DNA from 3 places in the Pseudoalteromonas sp. DL2-H2.2 genome. Region 1 is predicted to be linked to each of the others. Evidence: predicted binding sites of a transcription regulator. Region 1 holds the regulator's gene; each other region holds the start of a gene.
The links. Region 1 encodes sigma-54, which starts transcription at its own class of promoters, with help from an activator protein. Its sites were predicted from a motif close to GTTGGCACGNNNNTNGNNT; they were not measured.
Positions count from the first base shown of each region.

Region 2: the regulator sigma-54 is predicted to act here: its motif matches at 6,385-6,403, upstream of L1285_RS02645 (LPP20 family lipoprotein).
Region 3: the regulator sigma-54 is predicted to act here: its motif matches at 4,059-4,077, upstream of L1285_RS08920 (LruC domain-containing protein).

Region 1 covers NZ_JAKGBD010000002.1:631,928-639,583, reverse strand. Annotated here, with positions in the region: gene L1285_RS05550 (HPr family phosphocarrier protein) at 1-72, opposite strand, end outside; gene rapZ (RNase adapter RapZ) at 69-914, opposite strand; gene L1285_RS05540 (PTS sugar transporter subunit IIA) at 927-1,382, opposite strand; gene hpf (ribosome hibernation promoting factor) at 1,385-1,672, opposite strand; gene L1285_RS05530 (RNA polymerase factor sigma-54) at 1,698-3,206, opposite strand; gene lptB (LPS export ABC transporter ATP-binding protein) at 3,251-3,976, opposite strand; gene lptA (lipopolysaccharide transport periplasmic protein LptA) at 3,973-4,512, opposite strand; gene lptC (LPS export ABC transporter periplasmic protein LptC) at 4,502-5,056, opposite strand; gene kdsC (3-deoxy-manno-octulosonate-8-phosphatase KdsC) at 5,053-5,604, opposite strand; gene L1285_RS05505 (KpsF/GutQ family sugar-phosphate isomerase) at 5,605-6,576, opposite strand; gene L1285_RS05500 (calcium/sodium antiporter) at 6,586-7,545, opposite strand.
Region 2 covers NZ_JAKGBD010000002.1:17,028-24,683, reverse strand. Annotated here, with positions in the region: gene L1285_RS02680 (carboxypeptidase-like regulatory domain-containing protein) at 1-2,105, shown strand, start outside; gene L1285_RS02675 (SPOR domain-containing protein) at 2,118-2,807, shown strand; gene L1285_RS02670 (FlgO family outer membrane protein) at 2,875-3,471, shown strand; gene L1285_RS02665 (FlgO family outer membrane protein) at 3,483-4,136, shown strand; gene L1285_RS02660 (FlgO family outer membrane protein) at 4,139-4,798, shown strand; tRNA gene L1285_RS02655 (tRNA-Arg) at 4,928-5,002, shown strand; gene L1285_RS02650 (flagellar assembly protein T N-terminal domain-containing protein) at 5,132-6,322, opposite strand; gene L1285_RS02645 (LPP20 family lipoprotein) at 6,457-6,951, shown strand; gene L1285_RS02640 (ImmA/IrrE family metallo-endopeptidase) at 7,082-7,573, shown strand; gene L1285_RS02635 (hypothetical protein) at 7,573-7,656, shown strand, end outside.
Region 3 covers NZ_JAKGBD010000004.1:180,826-188,481, forward strand. Annotated here, with positions in the region: gene L1285_RS08910 (sigma-54-dependent transcriptional regulator) at 107-1,600, opposite strand; gene L1285_RS08915 (hypothetical protein) at 1,749-2,360, opposite strand; gene L1285_RS08920 (LruC domain-containing protein) at 2,373-4,013, opposite strand; gene L1285_RS08925 (hypothetical protein) at 4,295-5,044, shown strand; gene L1285_RS08930 (WecB/TagA/CpsF family glycosyltransferase) at 5,244-6,491, shown strand; gene L1285_RS08935 (sugar transferase) at 6,494-7,177, shown strand; gene L1285_RS08940 (polysaccharide pyruvyl transferase family protein) at 7,424-7,656, shown strand, end outside.

The sequences.
Region 1 (7,656 bases):
CACGCTGGCAGCACGGGCGTGCAGCCCCAGTTTATTTTGGATCAGAAAAGTATCTTCAAAGCGTTGTGTCATTTTTCTTGTTCGCGGTGATGGATTTTCACATTGCTATGAGTACGAGCAAAACGCTCACCCAAAGTCTGGGCAAGATAGACGGAGCGGTGTTGCCCGCCGGTACAGCCTATAGAGATAGTCAGATAGCTGCGATTATTGCGCTCCAGGTGTGGCAACCAGGTTTGCACAAAGGTTTGGATCTGCCAGGTAAACTTTTGCACCAGGCTGTGGCTGGCCAAGTAATCAATGACGGGTTTATCTAAACCTGTCAAAGGCTTAAGCTCTGGCTCCCAGTGTGGGTTAGGTAAAAAACGGGCGTCGAAGACGTAGTCCGCTTCTTTCGGAATACCATGTTTGAAGCCAAAAGATTCAAAGGTAATGATTAATTGTTTGTCTTTTTTACCGAGAATTTTTTCCCGGATCCGCTCCGCCAGCTGGTGGATGCTCATATCTGTGGTATCTATGGTGATATTGGCACGGCGGATAAGCGGATCAAGCAGCTCTTTTTCTTTCTTGATCGCTTTGTCCAGCGACAAATCGGCCAGCGACAGTGGATGCAGACGACGCGTTTCGGAAAAACGACGGATCAGAATTTGGTCTTCACTATCTAGGTAGAAAATATTGGGCTCGGCAAATCCAGGCAGGTATTCTAGAATATCGTCAAGCTCTTGCTGATCTTTTGGCAGGTTACGTACGTCAACGCTCACAGCAATTTTATCATAACTGTCTGATACGCTGCGTACTAATGCTGGTAGCAGGTTAACTGGGATATTATCTGCGCAGTAATAGCCCAGGTCTTCCAGTACGCGAAGGGCGACTGATTTACCCGAGCCGGAACGACCACTGACAATAATTAGCTGCACTGAAACTCTCCGTTAGTTGTCAAACTCTTCAATTATCGCAAATAACTCCTGATCATTGTGAGCTTGTCTGATTCGTTTACAAAACACCTTGTTTTTAAGTTTATCAGCGATTGTTGCCAAGGTCTGCAAATGTTGTTGATTTTCTCCCTCGGGTACGATGAGTGCCACAAAAATGTCGACGGGTTGATTGTCGATGGCGTCAAAGGCAATGCCTTGTTGGTTAACCAGCAGCATGGCGACCACTTTATCTATGCCAGGCAGGCGGCCATGTGGCAGCGCGATCCCTTTACCTATGCCGGTACTACCGAGTTTTTCACGGCTCAGTAAAGCGTCCAGGATATCATGGGCATTACTGTCAGGAAGCTGGCTGTGAGCCAGTTCACTGATGTACTCTAGAATGCGTTTTTTGCTATTAAAAAGGACCGCAGCTTTGCTGCAGTCCTGTGAAATCAATGAGCTTAGTTTCATGATTAGTGTCGAGTTAGCTTCTCTTTATGCTTGATCACCTGGCGATCAAGCTTGTCGATAAGTCCGTCTATTGCGGCATACATATCCCGGTGTTCGGTTGAGGCAAAGATTTCTCCCCCGTTCACATGTAGTGTGGCTTCTGCTTTTTGGATCAGCTTTTCGACATCTAGGATAACATGCACATTATTGATGTGATCAAAGTGCCTTTCTAGCTTCGCAAACTTGTTTGTTACATAGTCTCTTAACGAATCGGTGATTTCTACATGTCGACCAGTTAAATTTAGTTGCATAAGCATTTTCCTTCTGTAGTTACGTCTAAATCAGGCTTTTACGCTGATTCGACGGTGGGATAGCCAAAGACTCTCGGTATTTGGCAATTGTACGTCTAGCCACTTTGATCCCTTGATCTGCCAATACATCCGCTATTTTGCTGTCACTTAATGGCTTAGCTGTGTTTTCAGCGGCAATTAGCTTTTTGATCAATGCTCTGATTGCAGTCGAAGAGCATTCTCCTCCGTTTTCAGTGCTGACATGGCTTGAGAAGAAATACTTCAACTCATAGATACCGCGTGGCGTGTGCATATACTTTTGCGTAGTGACACGTGAAATCGTGGACTCATGCATGTCGACCATTTCGGCCACATCATTGAGTACCATCGGCTTCATTGCCTCGGGGCCATGTTCAAAGAATGCCTGTTGTTGCTGCACAATGCAATTAGTAACTTTTAATAAAGTTTCGTTACGACTTTCCAGGCTCTTGATGAACCATTTTGCCTCTTGCAGGTGCGAGCGAATAAACTGGCTATCGGTGCTCGACTTGACGGAGCGAGACATAGCGGCGTAGTGATCGTTCACTCTGATTTTTGGCATTGAGTCCGGGTTGAGCTCAACAACCCAGCGTCCTTTCACCTTTTTCACCGACACATCCGGGATCACATAGTCCGCTTCTTCTTGCACTATGCTGGCAGCAGGTTTCGGATTCAGGCTGTGGATCAGGGTCATTACTTCTTTCAGATCCGCTTCTTTGAGCTTGGTCTTTTTCATCAAAGTGCGATAATCGCGGCTAGCCAGCAAATCAATGTGTTCAGTCAGGATTTCTTTGGTTTGAGTGAGCCAGGGGGTGTTGCGATCAAACTGGTTGAGCTGGATACACAAGCATTCCTGCAAGCTGCGCGCAGCAATACCAACGGGATCGAATAATTGCACCCGTTTCAGTACGGCTTCAACTTCGTCCAGTTCTATGTGTTCGTCGTCATTGTCTTGATTCATGCTCTCGACAATGTCTTCACAGCTGATTGTCAGCAGGCCAGCATCATCAACGGCTTCCACTATCGCCAAAGCGATGGCTCTGTCAGTTGGGCTGAAAGGCGTGAGCTCTAGTTGCCACATCATATATTCTTGCAGCGTCTCAGTGGTTTTGCCCTGATAGATGGTTTCATCTTCTGGCATCGGGCCAGAGCTGCTTGCCGGGGCGGCACTGATGTACTCGTCCCAGGTGACGTCCATTGCCAGATCGTCACTGACTGTGTCTTTGTTTAATGCAGCATCGCTGTCTTGTTCGTAGTCACTGACAGCCGAGTCCTCAAAGCTGTCATTATCATTGGTTGTGTGTTGTTCTAACTCAGTATCCGATTTGGACTGAGTTTCATTGTCATGTGATTCAGACTCACCTTCTTCCACTTCCAACAAAGGGTTGCTATCAAGCGCTTCTTGGATTTCTTGTTGGAGATCTAGCGTACTCAACTGTAACAGGCGAATGGCCTGTTGCAGCTGTGGTGTCATTGTCAGTTGCTGCCCCATGCGCAGCTGTAGCGATTGCCTCATGTATCTCTAACAATCCTTTTTGTTATTTACTTCTAATCTTATAACTATAGCCTGAATTGCTCACCTAGGTAGACATCCCGCACGGTTTGATCGGCAAGAACATGCTCCGGGGTGCCTGCTGCTATGAGTTCACCATGTGACACTATATAAGCTTTCTCACAGACGTCCAGCGTTTCACGTACATTGTGGTCGGTGATCAGCACGCCTATGCCGCGGTTTTTTAAGTGTTCGATAATTTTCTTTATATCTAACACCGAAATGGGATCAACGCCAGCGAAAGGCTCATCCAATAAGATAAATTTTGGATCTGCCGCAAGGGCGCGTGCAATTTCTACCCGGCGACGTTCACCACCCGACAAAGCCATACCCTGGCTATCCCGAATATGTTGGATATTAAATTCATCTAACAACTCGTTGAGGATGACTTCTCGCTGCTCTTTATTGAGCTCCTTACGGGTTTCCAAGATGGCCATCAGGTTCTGATAGACGGTCAGTTTACGAAAAATAGAGGATTCTTGAGGCAGGTAACCAATGCCTAACCTTGCCCGACTGTGCATAGGCAGCAAGGTAATGTCTTGATCATCAATGTGAATGCTACCCTTATCACTGGGCACCAAGCCGACAATCATGTAAAAGGTGGTGGTTTTACCCGCGCCATTAGGGCCGAGCAGACCAACAATACTGCCTGCCTCAACGCTCAATTCAACGTTCTTAACGACTTGCCTGCCCTTGTAGCTTTTGGCCAGTGCCGTGGCGGTTAACTTACTCACGGATTACCCTTCTCTTGTGGTTGCTTGGTATTGTCTTTTTCGGGTAAAAGAATGGTTCTAACACGGTTTTGTTCCTGCTCACCACGTTGTGCGCTGATCAGCTTCTTTTCCATGTCGTACACAATGGTTTGGGCGCTGATCTTTTGTCCCGCCTGGCTGATTTCGGCACCGCCTTTAATCGTCAACATGCGGTTTGCAACGTCATAACGCACTTCTTTAGCAGTGGCTTTCAGTAGTGTGCCATCGGCCTGACGCTCCTGAAACACAGCTGGGCTGCCTGTGGCGACCAGCAGCTGTTTATTTTTCCCAAGCTCTTCGCGGCGATGCACTTCGAGGCGGTCGGCCAGAATCTTACGCTCGCCGTGAATGATTTCGACGTTTTCTTCGAACACGCCGATATTGGTTTGCAACTGGGCCAGCTGGGTGCCCGAACTGATAATGACCTGATCAGCGGGTGAGTTTTCTGCGTAAGCCGCAGGATGAAACGCACTTAATGTGCACAGTAAGATCAGGGAACAGGTTAATTTATTGCTCATAATAAATTGTTTCAGTATGGTTGATGAGTTCAATGATTTCAGTGTTGAGATCGGCCACCAGGCCTTTTCCTGAAATCGTTAAGTTGGGCCCGGTAATTTCCACCGGATGTTCAGAGCGCATATGTTTTTCGTTTATGTCGACCTGCACATGGTCGGCATTGATGTGCTTAATCATGGCATCAGCTGTCAGATTGGTGGCCTGTACCTGCCCTTCCAGGATCAACGTATTATTGCCATACAGAGTGGCTTCATTGGCCTTGAGCTGCCAGTTTTGCTGATCGTTATGCAGCGTAAAGATGGGCGCGGTAAAATGGCTGAAACCAAGCTCCTGATAAAGTTCCATTCTGTCAGCGGTAATTTGATAGCTGAGCTGACCATTTTCTGCATAATTGGTTTGTTTCAGGTCGATGGCAACGTAATCGGGTTTAGCCAGCACCTCTTCGGAGCGTTGGGTAACCTGACCTGATTGCGATAAATAGGGGTACCACAGCCACAGCATAGTGAGGCTGAATACAATCAGTAATAAGACGCGAAGCACGGTCATACGCTGCTGCCTTCATAACCCAGCGATTTGCCCTGGCACAGTAGCAGTAAATCAGTGAGTTCACGCACCGCACCATAGCCACCGGGCAACAGGGTTCTGTAGTCGGCAGCACGGATCACCATCGGATGTGCGTCTTGCACAGCAACAGACAGGCCCACTTTGAGCATGACTGGCAGGTCCGGTGCATCATCACCGATATAGGCAATTTCGTGATCGTCCAGTTGCAATGTGTCTTTCAACTCAGCGTAACCTTGCAACTTATCTTCCATCCCCTGATAGATATGTTTGACGTTGAGGCTAGTCATGCGCTGCTGAACAATCTGTGAATGACGGCCTGTGATCACGGCAACGTCAACGCCGCCATTGATCAGCGCTTTGATGCCAAAACCGTCTTTGGTATTAAATGCCTTTAGCTCTTCCCCTTGGTTACCCAGATAGATACGGCCATCGGAAAATACCCCATCGATGTCGCAGATCAGCAGTTTAATCGCTTGTGCTTTACGGACAATGGTGTCGTCTATGGGCTGGTAAAGATCGGAAAACAGCATTTATAAAACTCCTGCTCGCAGTAAATCCTGCATATTTAATGCGCCGATTGGGCAACCTTGTGCATCAATCACAATTAGGCCATTGATGCGTTTTTTCTCCATGATATGCAATGCTTCTGCGGCCAGCATATCTTGTGTCACTGTGGTGCAGTGCTTTGTCATAACAGACTCAATCGGGGTGCTGTGTAAGTCAAGTCGTTGTTCAATAATACGGCGTAAATCCCCATCTGTGAACAAGCCCTTGAGTTGCCCCTGGGCATCGACAATCGTGGTCATACCTAAGCCTTTGCCTGACATCTCAACCAGTGCGTCGGTAATGGTGCAGCCTTGTGTAACGACAGGAACGGCTTCTCCTGAATGCATCACGTCCGCCAGGGTTAGCAGCAGGCGTTTACCTAAGCTGCCACCGGGGTGTGACAGGGCAAAATCGTCCGCCGTAAAACCTCTGGCTTCGAGTAAAGCGACGGCCAGCGCGTCACCCATAACCAGCGTCGCTGTGGTGCTCGCTGTGGGCGCAAGGCCTAAAGGACAGGCTTCTTTGGACACTTTGATACACAGGTGGATATCTGCCAGCTTTGCCATATTCGACTCAGGGTTGCCCGTCATACTGATGATTTGTGCGCCAATGCGTTTAATCACCGGCACGATAGCCAATACTTCGTGGGTTTCACCTGAATTTGAGATAAGCAAGACCACGTCATCGGCGGTGATCATACCCAAATCACCGTGGCTTGCTTCACCCGGGTGAACAAAAAACGCAGGTGTGCCGGTACTGGCCAGTGTGGCTGCTATTTTGTTGCCAATGTGGCCGGACTTGCCCATCCCTATAACTATGATACGACCTCGGCATTGCAACATAAGTTCGCAGGCCGCGGTAAATTTTGTATCCACATACTGAGCAATTTCGGCAATGGCTTGTTGTTCTATTTCTAATACCTGCCTGGCAGAGCCGATAAAGTTGTGCGTGCTCATGCTGAATCCTTAAATAATGAAGTACATATAACCACAGAATGCGCCAAGGAGCAGTCCGCCTTCAACACGGTTGATCTGGCGACGGCCTTTCAGGCTGACACTCATCAGTACCAGCGCAGCGGTTGCGCCCAGCATGACATAGATGTCGCGGCTGGCGATGTTGCTGTCCAACGTTGCAGGATTGAGGATCCCGGCAATAGACAACACCGCCAAAATATTAAAGATGTTCGAACCAATAATATTGCCCAGCACAAGATCGTCTTCATTTTTAAGTACACCTGCCACACACGCAGCAAGCTCAGGCAAGCTGGTGCCGATAGCGATAATTGTCAGGCCGATGAGCAGATCACTCATGCCAAAATACTTTGCAATGTCTACTGCGGAATCGACCAGGTAGTCAGCACTGACCGGCAGCAGGACCATGCCGACGACTAGCCAGAATAGGGCTTTGCTCATCGGGACATCACTTGGGACTTCATCACAGGCTTCTGAAATGAGCGGATCGTCCTGGTCGGTTTTACCGGTTTTTGAGATATAGATTAGGCCACCGATAAACACAAAAAAGCCAATTAACAGCAGCCAACCTTCCAGCGCGCTAAACTGGTTGTCGCTGATGATCAACCAGGCTGCCAGTGACACAACAACCAGCAGTGGCATTTCGCGCTTTAAAATGCCTGAGCCGACGCCAAGCGGCCTCAGTAGTGCGGTGATGCCAAGTACCATCAAAATGTTAGCAATGTTTGAGCCTACGGCATTGCCAACGGCGGTGTCTGTTTTGTCAACCAGCGCGGCCTGCGCGGCGACCATCATTTCAGGTGCAGAGGAGCCCATTGCAACGATAGTCAAACCCACAATTAACGTTGGTACCCCAAGGTTTTTAGCCAGTGCCGCCGCGCCATAAACGAAGCGGTCGGCACTCCAAACCAGGGCAATGAATCCAAGAATGAGTATGACAAACGATAAAACCATGAAGTCTAAGCCAAGTTACTAAATTCAATGGCGCAGATAGTAACAAATAGCGCATCAAATGTATAAATAAAGTCATCGTTTTTAGAAGGGGTATAGAGGATAAGCAAGCGT
Region 2 (7,656 bases), 610 kb from region 1:
AGTTAGAGGTTGGTGATATTCAGGCAACTCATATCGGTGCCGGGCGGCCTACCGGGCAAGGGGTCGGTATGCGGATATCGGATAAGCCGTTACATAATGAAATTCAGGAGCAGAGTGTTCAGATCAATGGTTTAGTGCAGGCAGGCTGGGACGTTGAACTGTATCACAATGGTTTGTTGGTAGCGCAGCAACTCCAGATCCAAACAGGCCGTTACGATTTTGACCGTATCCCGTTATATTTTGGAAGTAATCAGTTTGAATTGGTCAAGTATGGGCCACAAGGACAGGTAGAGCGTGAGCAGCGCAGCTATTTTGTAGAGGGGACCGGACTGACAACGGGTCAGGGCTACTTTGATGTGTCCGTCATTGACAGCGGCAGTTCAATATTAAACAACGATTTTGCCCCGACAACACAGTCTGGCTGGCATTTTCATGGACGTTATGATCTGGGGATCTCCGACACTATGTCGGTCTATACCGGTATCGCTCAGGCGCTGTCAAATGAAGCGCTGATTGAGCGCACAGTTACCACCGGTGGTACCTTAAGTCTGTGGAAAAAAATACTGCTCAACCTGGATTTATCCCACGACAGCGAGTCCCAGCATCAGGCCAGGCTCGGTGCCAGAACTGAATGGTCGGGGCAAGCTATCAGTACTGGCTGGCAGACACAGCGGCGATTGCTCAATACTTCACTAGCGAACGGTGATTACCGTGATACCCGAGGTTTGTATCTGCGTATGTCGGGCATGTTTAATGTCCTGAATAAGCAGTTGTCCTACCAAAATCAGATGCAATGGAATCGCACGGATCAGGATGCTGAATCTACTTTGCTGACGAACCGACTAAGCCTCTCTCTGGGTCGTGTGAATATCAGTAATCAGTTGCAATGGGAATCAACTAATAATGCTGATGATCACTCAACGTCGGGTCAGCTGAGGTTTCAAACCCGTTTTGGACGCATTTTTGGTCGTCTGATCTTAGATTATGATTTGCACCCCGACAGCGAACTGGTTGCTTATGAAACGCGTTTTTATCGTAGTCTAAGCGAGCAGTTCAATGTCGAGTTGAGTTTCAGAGAGACCCTTGAAACTGACTACCACAAAAGCGAGCTGGGCTTTAACTGGTTGGGCGATAAAATGCGTTTGAACAGTCAATTCAGTTACGACAGTAACGACGAATGGGAGTTGGGCATCAACGGGCAATTCAGCTTTGGTTATCACCATCAAAGCGATCGGCTGTTGTTTAGCCAGCGACGATTGGCCAGCAATGGCGCGGTGCTGGTCAAGGTTTATCTGGATAATAACGCCAATGGTATATTTGACGAGTCAGATGAAGTAGTACCGCAAGTCAGGGTGCGGGCTTTACAAAATTATATGCGGGGCAGCACCGATGAGCAGGGACTGGTACTGCTTAGTGGTATGCCGGTGAATCAAAAAACCGATATCGTGATTGATACACAGAGCCTTGCGATGCCTTTTGTTGTCCCTGCGATTGAAGGGCGGGCGATAACGCCACGGCGGGGCTATGTTGAGTATTTAGAGCTCCCTTTGGTTAACACCAGTGAAATTGAAGGGGTCGTTTATCAGCAAACCGAGACCGAAAATGTGCCCATGCCCTACGCTGATGTGACTTTGCTGGATGAACACGGAGAGCAGGTTGCACGCACTCAGGCTGCATATGATGGATATTACGTATTTACAGACATTAAGCCTGGTCGTTATCGAACTCAGGTTGCTAATGCCACCCGGCGTGGTCTGACACATAGCGAGCAAGTAGAAGTGGCTTTATCGCAACAGGGAGATGTGCTGGTGGAGGTCGACTTGCAGCTGGAACCCATGTCAAGCCAGGATATCACAGTGCTCGCCGCCGGGCGCTTTACCTCACTGGCAGTATTAAAAACCTATGCCTTGCTCTTGCGCAAGCGTCACCCGAATTTGATACCTGAACCGCCATTTTATCTTTTTGATGAAAAGGCTGAAACCTATGTGCTGGGTATAGAGTTTACCCAAAATGCTGACGATACGACGCAACTGACACAACGTTGTGAAACCTTGAAAACGGCCGGCGTGATGTGTCAGCTGGAACAAACCGAATTAAAACGATAAAAGGAGCAAGCGATGAAGTTATTTCCTTATCTGGTATGGCCTTTGCTCAGTTTGCTTAGCGGCTGTGCCAGCACTGGTCAGGATAACCAGCGGCTGGCAGAGCTGGAGCAGCAATTGACGGCGTTAAACACGCAAGTCGAGCAGATGAAGAGCAGTATCGCGCAGTGGCAGCAAGTTGCGCCGCAGGTCAATGAACTATTGAGTATTGAGCAGGATTTGAATTTGCTCAGTACCCAGTTACAGCTTGCGCTGGCACCTGCACAACCGCAAAGCGAGGTGATGGTGGCACAAATCAGCAAGCCACCGGGAATTGTTGAGCAAGACAGTAACACGACAAAGGCGGGTGCAGAGCAACAGGCTGCGAATGCGCAACCCAGCCAGCCGATACCCGCTGCACCTAAAAAAGAAGCTGTGGCTGTAGTCGAGGATCACAACAAAGCGGAGTTTGCAGTGCAACTGGCTGCCACCAGAAAGCAAAGCCAGCTAAAAATGGTCCACCGGCGTCTGCTGCAGGATTATCCAGCGTTGCGCAAACACCCCGTCAATGTTGAGCAAGTAGAGGTCAAAGGGCAAAGGTATTTTCGGCTTAAACTCGGTGCGTTTGAGCGCAAAGAGCAGGGTAAGGCGTTGTGCGCCGAACTTAAACCGTTTCATCCTCAGTGTCTGTTGAGTCATTACACAGACAATCCTGTCACACTCTAGCACTGACTATAATACATTGTGGATCGCTTTTTGCATTTGATTGGTCAAATAGAAAGAGGTGATCATTATGCAACTTCCTGCTGTGATAGTCGCACTGGCCCTGTCGGTGCTGCTCAGTGGCTGCGCTGGCATGCTAAAAGCGCAGCAACAAAAAGAGGTGGAGCAAGCGCCCCCCTTGCCGACATTGCATCAATACATGGGGCAACTTGCTGCCGCCTTGGGCGAACACAGCCGTCCGCTTAAACCGGGCGCGACTGTCGCGGTGACGAGCTTTTATCTGGCTGATCAGCTGGGTAATGCCGTTGCCAGCAATCAGGGCAGTGGCCTAAGCACCCAGGTTCAGGAAAGTCTGATCAGCTATGTGACGCAGATGGGCCTGGAAGTGGTGGAGTTTCGGCTACAACGCACTTTAACTTTGTCGGACAGTGCCGATAACTTATTAAACCGTGATATTGCCCTGCTGCGCGAACGTCATAAATTTGACCTTGCCCTGACAGGCACCATCAGTGAAAGCCACGAGCATTACACGATCAATGCGCGATTGATCACTATGCTTGATAGTCGCACGGCATCCGCGGCGACCATATCCGTGCCCAAGGCGGTGCTGTGGGGCAATGAAAAAGCCCAGATGCGAGATGGCAAACTACATCGCGGCCAGTATTAGTGGAGACAAAGATGAAAAAATCTGTGATAGCACTTGTGTTACCCACCCTGACTTTATTTGGGTGCGCACAACTGGGTATGACAAAACACCAGGAAACCGCCACGTCACCGGGCAAATTCAGTGCGGCTGAACAATTTCAGGCTCATCCCAGGGGCGTGCAACAAATGTCTGTATCACAACGCATGGCGGCCAAAAATGTGACGCACTATGTACAGAAGCTGATGCAGGACATGGTGAGTAATGTGAAATACATTAATGACCAGACGCCGGTGGCGGTATCGAGTTTTGTCTTTTTAGACGAAGACTTTAATCATGCGACCTTGCTTGGCAACCAGATTGCCGAAAGCTTTATTCATGAGTTGCATAACTTTGGCGTTCCGGTGATCGACTTTAAAACCACGGACTTTATGCGTGTCACCAAGCACGGGGATTTTATCTTCAGTCGTGACTTTTTAGAGCTCTCTGATGAGCTGCCATTTAAATACGTACTGGCAGGCACCTTGACCCATCATCAGGGGGGGATCTTAGTGAATGCCCGGATCGTGGGTATGCAAAGCAAAGTGGTAGTAGGTACTGCCCAAGGGTTTTTACCTCAGTCAGTGGTGAATGCGCTAAGAGACGGTGCTATCCACGAAGGGATCCGGTTACAACGAGCGGGTGAGTGATCATGAAAACACGCATTCTGAGTGGCTTAACGCTGTCGATAGTCATGTTGAGTGGCTGTCAGATGATGGGGACACAGCCGGCGCCACAGGCAGTGGAAACCACCCCCATGACGCCCAAAGTGGCCAAGTTTAGAGAGATAGAAGTGCTTTATGAAGCTCTGGAGGAACAAGCGCCAGAGGCCGAGCAGCCGATTGACCCAGGCTTTATCAGCGAACGACACCGTAAACAGGTGGCCAACTATGCATCTCAGATAGCGCTTGAGCTGTCCGACTCTTTATTAGGCGTGCACCCTCATTCCGTGGCGGTCACAAGCTTTGTGAGCTTTGATGATACGCTCAGAAGCAGCAATCAGCTGGGTAATCAGCTGGCCGAGAACCTGATCCATGCTTTCCAAAAGCTGGGTTATGCTGCGCTGGATTTCAAGTCACAGCAACAGATCCAGGTCACCCGCAGTGGCGATTTTTTGTTTTCCCGCGATAGCAGAGCCTTACCGGGTAAACCCGAGCCCAGCCACGTGCTGTCGGGTACTATGATTTATCGCGACCGGGGCGTAGAAGTCAATGCGCGGCTGCTCGATTTTGAAAGCCGGCTGGTGGTTGCCAGCTGTATGGTGACTATTCCCTACTTTGTGTTAGATTCCGGCGCAACCGCGGCCAGATAGCCATTTAGCGGCAAAGCGCTGATTTTTCCTTTGCCGCAGCTCACCCACCGTAAAAACATCATTTATTGTATTAAGAATCAAATGGTTGACCAATTAAGCGAAAACGCTTAGTATTTTTCGCAGCGACACGGCCTCTTAGTTAAATGGATATAACAGCCCCCTCCTAAGGGGTAGTTGCAGGTTCGATTCCTGCAGGGGCCGCCAGCTACTTTTCTTTTAAATCAACCCCGATACAGCAAGCAAACCTCATTCTGAACGACCTGAACTCGGATAAGTGATCCTCATCATGAGAGGGTGACTAATTTTATCGAGCGTACTTTTGATGTTGTGCGGCTAAAGCGCAAAGTCTTCCTGGGTTTGTACCATGACTTCCACCAGATCGTTGATCTGAATGTTATTCAGCGGGCGCTTTGATATGTTCTCGGCAATCGCATTTTGTGCATTTACTTGAGTAATACGCACCTGATTGAGGGTCTTAATACTTTGCGGAAAAAACTGGTTGGTCGAGCCCTGCATGTCGCGGCGGTGAGAGATTGTTAGCACCTGGCCAATTTCAATACCATGATTGCGGCCCAGGTTGATCACCAGCTTGCCCTGTTCCCGGTGCAGGATCTTGCCTTTGCTGGGCAGGCATGACAGTGCCGAGTCCAGATCCTGCGCTACGCTGTTAAAAACGCTCTGGATCTGTTTGGCGTAGTTGGTACGCCAAAAGGTATCACTGTAGACATCAACAATTTTGGTCTTTTCGAAAGGCCAGACGCCACTGACGGCATAGTGTTTTTGCCAGACCTTGTCTCGGGTCAGGGCATCAAATGCAACAAAGTCGATTTTAAAGCTGCGCACGTATTCTTCATCCTGCCAGAATGCGTAGTCATCGTTGGTTTTATCTCCCGCAGCAACGTCCGTGATCTGGCTCATTAGCACGTACTGGCTATTACTTAGGGTGGTCAGCGAATCGATCAGCTGTCCATCGTATTCAAAGCGTTGGGTAAAAAACGGACGGGCATTGATCGCATGATCCAGATAGGGGATCGGCTTAACGGTGAGATTGCGTTGTGCCAGTGTATGGTAAAGGCGTTCACTGGTGGCTTTAGCAATGTCAAAAATTTGACCCAGGCGTGCCTGATGCGGCTGAATAAGCTGACTTTGTGTGATGGTCACCTGTTTTGCCACCGCCGCTTGTGCGCACTGCTCCAGTTTGGGGAAGATGTCAAGGTGCAAAGTAACACTGACGACCCCATCTTGCTTTTGTTCAGAAACCAGGTTGATCTGTTGGATCTCGCCATGACTTTTTATCTTGATCTGATCTTGCGTGAGCACGCCATCCGCCAGGGTCTGAACGCTGGATACGGTCGCACCGGAGAAGATCAGCGCCTGAGTGATGGCATCCTGCACCGCCTCCTGGCGTGCTTCGGCCAGATCTTCGGTGTGCGCATTGGCATAGCCCGTTACTTCAAACCACTCTGCACTGGCCCCAAAACTGGCGGTAGCCAGTAACACACTCATAATACGCGACAATTTCATGACTTTATTACCGAACTCTAAGCAAATCTCTATACTGAATCAGCAAGTCTCGTGCCAATGGTGTTGGCAAGGTTTGTGCATACAGAAACCTTACTTGATGATATGGCCAACGGGCCACACAGAGGAGTTACCCTATGAATCAGTTTAGAGCGCTTTGGCATCAACGGATAGTCAGCCTGGTTAAATTCTGTGTTGTTGCAACAGGACTAAGCCTGGCGGGATGTAGCTCTATTATAGATAAGCATGTTGAATACAGTTATGTAAAACCCGATTCTTACCCTGTGCTTAAGGCGGTTGGCTATGCGCCACTGAGTTCACAGCCCGGCAGCAGCGACACAGAAAAAATGCTGATGGCCATTAAGGTATCTAAGCTTGAAGCCTATCGTGAGCTGGCTGAGCAGGTATATGGTCACAGATTAAGTGCCAGTACCACGGTACAGGGCGCAATTGCACAAAACGACGGGTTACGCAGCCAGGTACAGGGCTTGATCCGCGGTGCTAAGGTAATGAAAAGCTATGCGGTTGGCGATATTTATACCACAGAGCTGGAGCTGGATATGAAGCGGGTTCACGATTTGTATATCGGTGAAGTTAAACCACGCAAAGTCGAGCGCGTCACGTATTACTGAGCGAGCCTGACGGGTTAGGGCGGTAAATTATGTCCTTTGCTTTCATTGTGCCTTCAATTTATACTGTTTAAATATACACATCACCTCAGCGATGCTGAGGTGCATAGTAAGGTTAATGGGAGATTTGTCGGTGCTTGATCCGAGAAATGAAGCGCAAAAGGTGCTTAAACGTTTGTGGTGTGACTGTCAGTTTCCGGTTGACCCTGTGACCATTTGTAAGTCGCTTGGTCTGGACGTTGTAGAAATGGCGCTACCAGATAAGGTGTCGGGTGCGTTGATCAAAGAGGCGGGTGCCGATCCGGTTATCGTGTTACATCAGGACGACCACCTAAATCGCAAGCGTTTTAGCTGTGCCCATGAGCTTGGCCATTATATTTCCCGTATTGAGTCTGACAATACAGACAAAGAATACGAATATATTGACCTCAGAGGCCCCAGCGCGTCTACCGGCGAAGACGAGGAAGAAGTGTTCGCCAACCAGTTTGCTGCCAACTTATTAATGCCCAATGAAGAAGTGAAAAAGCTGCATCGTAAGAAAATGGCCCACTTTGAAATGGCGCTGCATTTTGGTGTGTCCGTTGAAGCCCTCAAATATAAGCTCAATGCGCTGGAGCTGTTGTAATGACGCAAAACAGGGAAGATAGTAAGGCCGAGCAGTCATCGTTTGTTGCGCAAATTAAACACAACGTCAAAGAGAACAAATTC
Region 3 (7,656 bases), on a different contig from region 1:
GGGTGTATACGGAAGGGATTTTGGTAAAGCTTACGGTGTGCAGATCGCATTTTGCGACAGGGGTTTTGCAATTTGCGATCTGCGAATGGGAGAGCGCCCGATAAAATTAGGCACCCGTATTTTTATCTCCCCATTGCTGCATTTTGCGGTATAAGGTCGAGGGGCTGACTTGCAGCAAGCTGGCGGCTTTTACCACGTTGTCGTCGCACGCGGCAATGGCTTTTTCAATGGCGATACGTTCGACCTCTGCCAGCGAACAGATCTGGCTTTCAGATGGGATCTCGGCAGCCTGTTGAGGTGCTGCATAGCCGCTTTGCTGCACACTCAGCGATGGCTGCGGTGGGCTGCTGCGCATCTCGCCTGATTGGCCGTTGAGCAGGGCCTGGGCATCGCAGGGTTTAAGTTTAAGCTGCATTTGCAACGTGTCTTCGGTGATCAGCGGCCCGTCAGACATCACCACACAACTGTGGATGAGGTTTTCGAGCTGGCGTACGTTACCCGGCCAGTCGTAGCGTAAGATCAGCTGCTCGGCGGCGGGTGAGAAGCCCACAAACACTTTGTTTTCAACTTCGCTGAACTTACTCAAAAAATGCTGTGCAATTTGCAGCGCATCGTGATCTCGCTCATGCAGCGCCGGTAAATCAATGGCAATCACATTCAAGCGATAAAATAAGTCTTCCCGTAAGCGCTGATCTGCAATCGCCTGGTGCGGCTCGCGGTTAGTGGCACAGATAAATCGTACATCGACCTTTTCCTCTTTACCGCTGCCCACTTTCTGAAAGGTGCCAGACTGCACAAAGCGTAAGATCTTGGCTTGCAGGTTCATATCCATTTCACCAATTTCATCGAGAAACAGGGTGCCGCCATCGGCCTGAGTTGCTGCCCCGTCGCGGTTGGTAACCGCCCCTGAGAAGGCGCCTTTTATATGGCCGAAGATCTCAGACTCCATCAGCTCGCTGGGTATGGCGGCGCAGTTAATGCACACCAACGGCTTATCTTTGCGGGTGCTGGCGCGGTGAATGGCGTCCGCGGCCAATTCCTTACCGGTACCACTGGGCCCGGTGATAAACACATTGGCCTGGCTGGGACCGGCTTTTTCAATCGCCTTGTAGACCATTTGCATGGCGATGGAGTCACCCACAAAGCGGTAAAATTGCGACTTGATCGAGCTGCGATAACGTTGCAGGCTGGCACGTAACATGTTGCGCTCGGCCACCAGCATTTTGGTTTGCACGGCCTGCTCGAGCGTCAGTTTGATATTGCTCATCTCGAAGGGCTTTTGCATATAGCCCCACACTTTGCCCTGGTTAATGGCATCAATGAGGTCTTCAACCTCGGTAAAGGCGGTGAGCATCATGCGAATGGTATCAGGAAAGCGCTCGGCAACCTGAGCGAGAAATTCTATCCCCGACATATTGGGCATCATTTTATCCGATACCACCACATCAATGGGGTGTTGTTCTAACAAGGCCAGGCCTTCCTCGCCACTTTGCGCGGTATATACAGTGTAGGGCTCGTGTTTTAGCGCCCGCGTAAGTGAACGTAGAATAAGGGGCTCGTCGTCGACGAACAGCAAGGTGATGTTAGTAACCGGGTCCATGTAATCCTGCCTAATTTAACGCGTGTTAATACAAGTATTACACAGTCTTAGACAAATTGAAGCATTAATAAACAAGCAACGGCACAATGAGAAAACCGCTGCTCAGTAGTCACTGAGCAGCGGTTTGGCGAGGAAGCGATTAAACGGCTCAGTTAAACTGGTGTGCTACTGTGGTTGCCTGCATTGTGAGTTCGCTCAGTAAATGATTGCTTTGCAACATGCCATCAACGCTTATCAGTAGGGTCTGGTAATTGACCGGCACATCCAGTGTCAGCGTGAGTTGGCCTGCGCTGTTAAAGCGCGTGGTTGCCAGCAGGGCTTTGTCGGCCAGAGCTTGATCTTCATAGCTTTCAACCACCTTATGCAGGGCGTAGATTTTGACCATTTTATTGGCCAGAGAGTCACCAAAAACATCTTGTCCGCCCAGGTCCAGGGTCACGGATTTACTGGTGCTGAAGTTAAAATCGGCTTTGACGTGCAAGTCGTTGGACGTTTCGGCTGCACTGTCCAGCCGTGCTGGATCCGGGTCGTAATTTGGCGCAGGCTCGGCAGGTTGTGCCGGGGTTGCGGCACTGTCATCCGTTTGCGCCTGTGGCTGCGTGTTCGCAGTCGGTGCCGGTGTCGTAACCGTGCTACTGGATGAACTTGCCGGACTGGTGCTGGCTGGCCCGGATGAGCCGCCTTCACCACCACCGCCACCGCAGGCGCACAAGGTTAAACACAGTAAGGTCAGGGTCGAAAGTTGGTTAAATGTTGTCATGGTCGTGTCCTCTTAGTGTGCGCTGAATGTGTGGGTGGTGCGTTCGTTGGTCATAAACCAGTCCTGCGCCTGTTCGCCGTTGCTTTCTACCCAAGTTTCATAGGCAGGATAGGCCCAGATGACATCAAGATATTCTCTGGGGTAGTGCCAGTCGTTACTGATCATCAGTGCCCAGGGCAGGTTTTCGGCGGTTCTGAAATAGCGGTTGGCTTGCGCATTAGAGGTGTCATCCGCGGTGGCAAAGCGACTGCTATCAAACTTGTCTGTTGGCGGGTAGTCCGCCAGGTGGATCTCCAGTGAGCGATCCTGGGTACGATACAGGAAGAAATCAAAGTCACTGATACTGAGTGTATCCAGCCCTTGTTCAAAACTCACATCAAAGGTGTAAGGCACCGGCTCAAAGTAATCACAGGTCATCACCGTATTAAAGTGCTGACACTGGCCAGATTGCCCCGTGGTGGTGAATACATGGGTGTTACTCCACAGCGATAAAACCGCGTTGCTCTGTCCGCTTTCAGCGGTTTTGTCGAAGCTTTGCCCGTCTATGGTCAGGCTGGCTTGTTTGATCAGCCCGGGCTCACTGTTCATCAGACGCAGACCAAAGCCATTTTGATAGGCGGCGCCGCGTGCAGTGATCCAGCCATTGATGATAAAGCCGCTGATCTGGTTATCGGCGTTGTAGGTCATGCGAATACGCTGCTTCACCACTAAGTCGTTGAGGTCATGGTCGCCTCGCGCAGGCCAGTTATCTTCAAAAGCCAAAGTGGTTACCCCTTGTGCACTGGGGAAGTACTGGCTGTAAGCGCGGTTAAAGTCGTTGGGGAATTCATCCAGCTCGTCTTCAATGCCATCGGCGTCGCTGTCGTTTTGCTCGGGCATAACGGTCAGATTGAGTGCAGAAATGGCAGAAGCTGGCGAGCTTTTCACGCTGAATACGGCGTCGTTGAAATCGTTGTCGCCCCAGGTGCGTGGCAAGTCTTCAAAGCCGATGACTACTTCTTGCTCTTCTTCATCCAGCAATAACACGCAGTGCTGACGCAAGGTCTCGTTACTTTCCGGATTGAGATCAGATAATGAATAGTAATAAGGGATCTGAAATGGTTTTACGCCGGTGTAATACCAAAACCCATTTGCCGCGATAAAGAAGCCAATGCTGGTGCCTGCCGGAAATTCACCTATGCTGACTCGGTGCCCGTTGGTCAGATGAGGGTAGCTGAGGTTCGGAAAGACAATGGTCTCCTGCACCTCTTCGGGTGATTGCGGCGGATTCTCCGGGTCGAAGGTAAAGTAACCAAATGAGTTTTTGTAACCGGCACCTTCATGGATAAACGTAACAAATACTTCGGCGTCTTCAACCAGGTGTATGGTAGAACCTTCGTCACCTGTAATGAAAGCCTCATTAATCCGCGCTTCAGGCAGTGCGTTTTGAATCCGCTGGAAGAAATCCGAACTATATTCGTCACGCGCATAGATTAGTGAGTCGGGTTTACCCGTGGACTGGTTATAGCCTGTGGGCCAGGCCTGGCCAGACTGGAATTGCCAGACATACTGACCATCGACTTGCTCTACAGCGCAAGCTGCAAACGATAATAGCCCTGAGGCGATTAAGCCAGTGGCCATCAAGGGATAAAGTGGGTTAGGTAATTTCATCATAGTCGCTCCGATTGAAAGTTAGGTTTTTTCTTTCTGTGTTCGATATTTCATGAAGCGTGCCAAAATTTAACCTGTTTACTTTCAGTGGTTTATGTTTTTCTCTTGTTGTCGTTATCGGGCTTTTCGCAAATTGCACTGCATTGCGCTTTGCAAACAAAAAATGGCTGAGGAAGGGCGGTAAAACAAACAAAGTAGTCTGCCAACAGCGCGCCGCAGGATAATTTCAATGATCGGTGCAATACTTGCTTACTTAACAGGGATAAGACACAAAGGAGGTAAGTATGCACTTTGCTCAATCAGACACTTTAATATTCTCTGTGGCACTGAATGGTTATCAGTGGCGCTACCGCCGTTATCTGAACAGCCAGCGCGAGTACGCAAAGCGGATGGGGTACGATTACGTGGTGGTGACCCGCCCCTGGCTGAACCGGCTTGGCGCTGAGTGTTGCTGGCTTAAATTATTTTTGCTCAAAGCGGCGCTACAGGCCGGTTACCGGCAGGTGTTGTTTGTGGATGCCGATGCCTGTATTCAGCCACTCTGCCCGGCGCTGGATACCCTCTATCAGCCAGACAAGTTTTTGTATCTTGCCAGAGGGTATAGCGGGGCGTTTAACTCAGGTGTCATGTTAATGCGTAACTGTCCGCAGGCGATTGCCTGGCTGGATACCCTCATCACGTCTATGACGGAACCCGTGGTCGAGTCACAGGGGATTGGCTGGGGCGAAAACGGACATGTGATCCATTATGCCACGGGCTGCGCAGGCGTGGCCGAGCTGCAAAAGCACTGGAACAATACCTTTGATGCACAGCTGGATGACTATATTCGTCACTTTAACTATGGCCCCCTGAAGTGTTCGCTGCTGGATAAGTGCTTTCATACTGCCATCTTCAAATGCTCGCGCCTGCTGCTGGGTTATAGCTTGTCCCGGCCCGAAGAGCAGGCAGATAAACTGGCTGTAGTCCAGTCACGTGTCCCTGGGGCTCTGGCACAGATCCAAACCCTATATCCGCATTACTTTGCGAAATGCTGAGGTTTTTTAAAAAAGTGCTGAGGGTTTTATGAAAAAGTGCTGAGGGTTTTTCAAAATAAAAAAATTATCAAAATGCAATGCAGTTTACGCGCTTCATGTTCCTGGTAAATTTAAAATAGTCGTTATAAAACAATAAATTAAAGTTTGGCACGGTCTTCGCTATCTCCTTAGTGTAATTCACTAAACAGCGGAGGATGCGATGTCACCCTATCTTAATACTCAGTCATCACAGGCAGGTCATGCCAGCGTTAATACAGCACTGCGTGTTAGCGCAGCCCTGTTACTGGTCATCGCCCTGTTACCGCTGTTTATCGTCAATACGGCCGCGGCACTGCTGTGTTTTAAAGCACCGCTGCGTCGCCAAACCTGGATTGATATCAGTGCGCGGCCCGTGCGTCTGCTCAGCTGGCAGGTCGGCATCTGTAAACGCAGCGCGGCGCTGTTCAATGTCTTGAGCGGCTCAATCCACTTTGTTGGTAATCCTTTGGTACGCGCCGGAGTCAATATTCCTAAAGTAACGCGACTGCGCTCACCTTGTCACATGCCCGGGTTATTTGATGGCCTGTGGCTGCGCAGCCTGACCGGGCTGAATACCGACACACCACTGGCATTATTACAGCAACAAAGCCGCCAGGGTACAGCAACCGATGCGCTGCTGATCAGCAAAATCCTGTTGTGTCTGTGCCTGTATCGCAAGTCTGCAAACATGCCACAGCACAGTACCCTATTTGGTATTCCCTTTAGCAACACACAGATGCAAAACGCGGTTGACTGGGTGGTGCAGGGCAGCGAGCAGCAAGCATGTCGCTCGGCCTATTACATCAATGTTAACTCGGTCAACCTGTCAGCCGGTAACGCGCAGTTGTATCGGGTTTTGCAAGCCAGCGACCGTAATTTTATCGACGGCTCGGGCATGCGGATCGCGGCGCGTCAGGCGGGGATGAGCCTGGCTGATAACAATAATGGCACCGACATGCTGCCTGTACTGTGCCGCGCCGCCGTAACACATCAACGTTCGTTATTCCTGTTGGGTGCTCAGCCGGGCGTTGCACGCCTGGCCGCTGATAACCTGCGCCATGCCTATCCGGGGCTGCGCATCGCGGGCGTGCAGCATGGCTACTTCGATGACGACCAGGCCGTTGTCGATCAGATCAATCAAACTGGCGCCGACATAGTGCTGGTCGCGCTCGGCTCGCCGCGCCAGGAGATCTGGATAGACAGTAACAAACACAAGCTCCACGCCCAGTGTGCGCTGGCGGTTGGCGGCTTGTTCGACTTTTTCTCGGGCAACATAGCGCGTGCGCCTATGTGGATGAGAGAGCTGGGCCTTGAATGGGTGTGGCGTCTTATCCAGGAGCCTAAAGCCAAGTTTCATCGTTATGTACTCGGCAACCCCATTTTTCTCTTTCGTGTTTACGTTTTACAACAAGCTTTGCGAGGACTTTAATCATGTATAGCATCAAAAAAACCACAGCAACTCAGTTCACCCCGGTGTCATCATCTGTTTCTGAACAGACAAAACTGGACGGTCGTCACCATGGTATCCCGGCCTGCTTACAACGCCTGGCTGCGATCAGCGGATTATTACTGCTCAGCCCGTTTTTATTGCTTGTGATAGTGCTGATCAAGCTGGAGAGCCAGGGCCCGTGTGTGTACAAGCAGGTGCGGGTAGGCAAGTTGGGACGTCGTTTTACCATGTATAAGTTCCGCTCTATGTACCTGCCAAGCGATCCGCGCTTTCGCAATCCGGATCCAGCACAAAGCGACCGCGAAGGGGTCTGTGCAAAGTATCGTAATGACCCGCGTATTACCCGCATTGGCGCATTTATTCGTAAATATTCCATTGATGAGTTACCCCAGTTAATGAACGTGGCACGTGGCGACATGCTGTTAATCGGTCCGCGTCCGGCGCTGGAAAATGAAGTCAATGCGTATCAACCACACGAGCTGGGACGTCTGAACAGTGAGCAGGGGTTGACGGGTCTGTGGCAGGTAACAGGTCGCGCCGATACCACGTTTGCGCAGCAGGTTCAGCTGGATAAACAGTATATCGTGGAGCAAAGTGCGTTGAACGATGTATCGATTTTACTTAAAACCATTCCTTGTGTCCTGGGCGCCAAAGGAGCCTATTAACCCCAACGGGAGTGATAATGTTGCACTTAACTTGTGTTTTGCCATAAAACCACCGCTCAGCCGGTGGTTTTTTATTTTGAACAGGTCCATTTCTATTTTGCTAATTGTGAAAAAATAACGCGTTGCCTTTTGCAAATTAGTCCTGAAAAAAACGAGAAAAACACAAAAAACTCAATAAAAACAGCGGTGTAAATTTTGGCATGAGTGCTGCAGTAACTCAGTATCTTAACTTAACGAGGCAGCACAATGGCAGCAAAAAACAAAGCTTATATTGTTGGCTACTACGGCATGCGTAACAGCGGTGATGATGCGCTCATGCTGGCATCGGTGATGGGTGCCAGGCATTTTCTGAACAGCGAGCAGGTGACGGTCAGTGCCCCAGCAGGCGACCCTCTGGTGAACCAGTTAAATTGCAGTGGGCAACAAGCCCTGTTGTTTCGAGGTCATCAGCGACTGTGGCACTATCGCCATGCTTATGG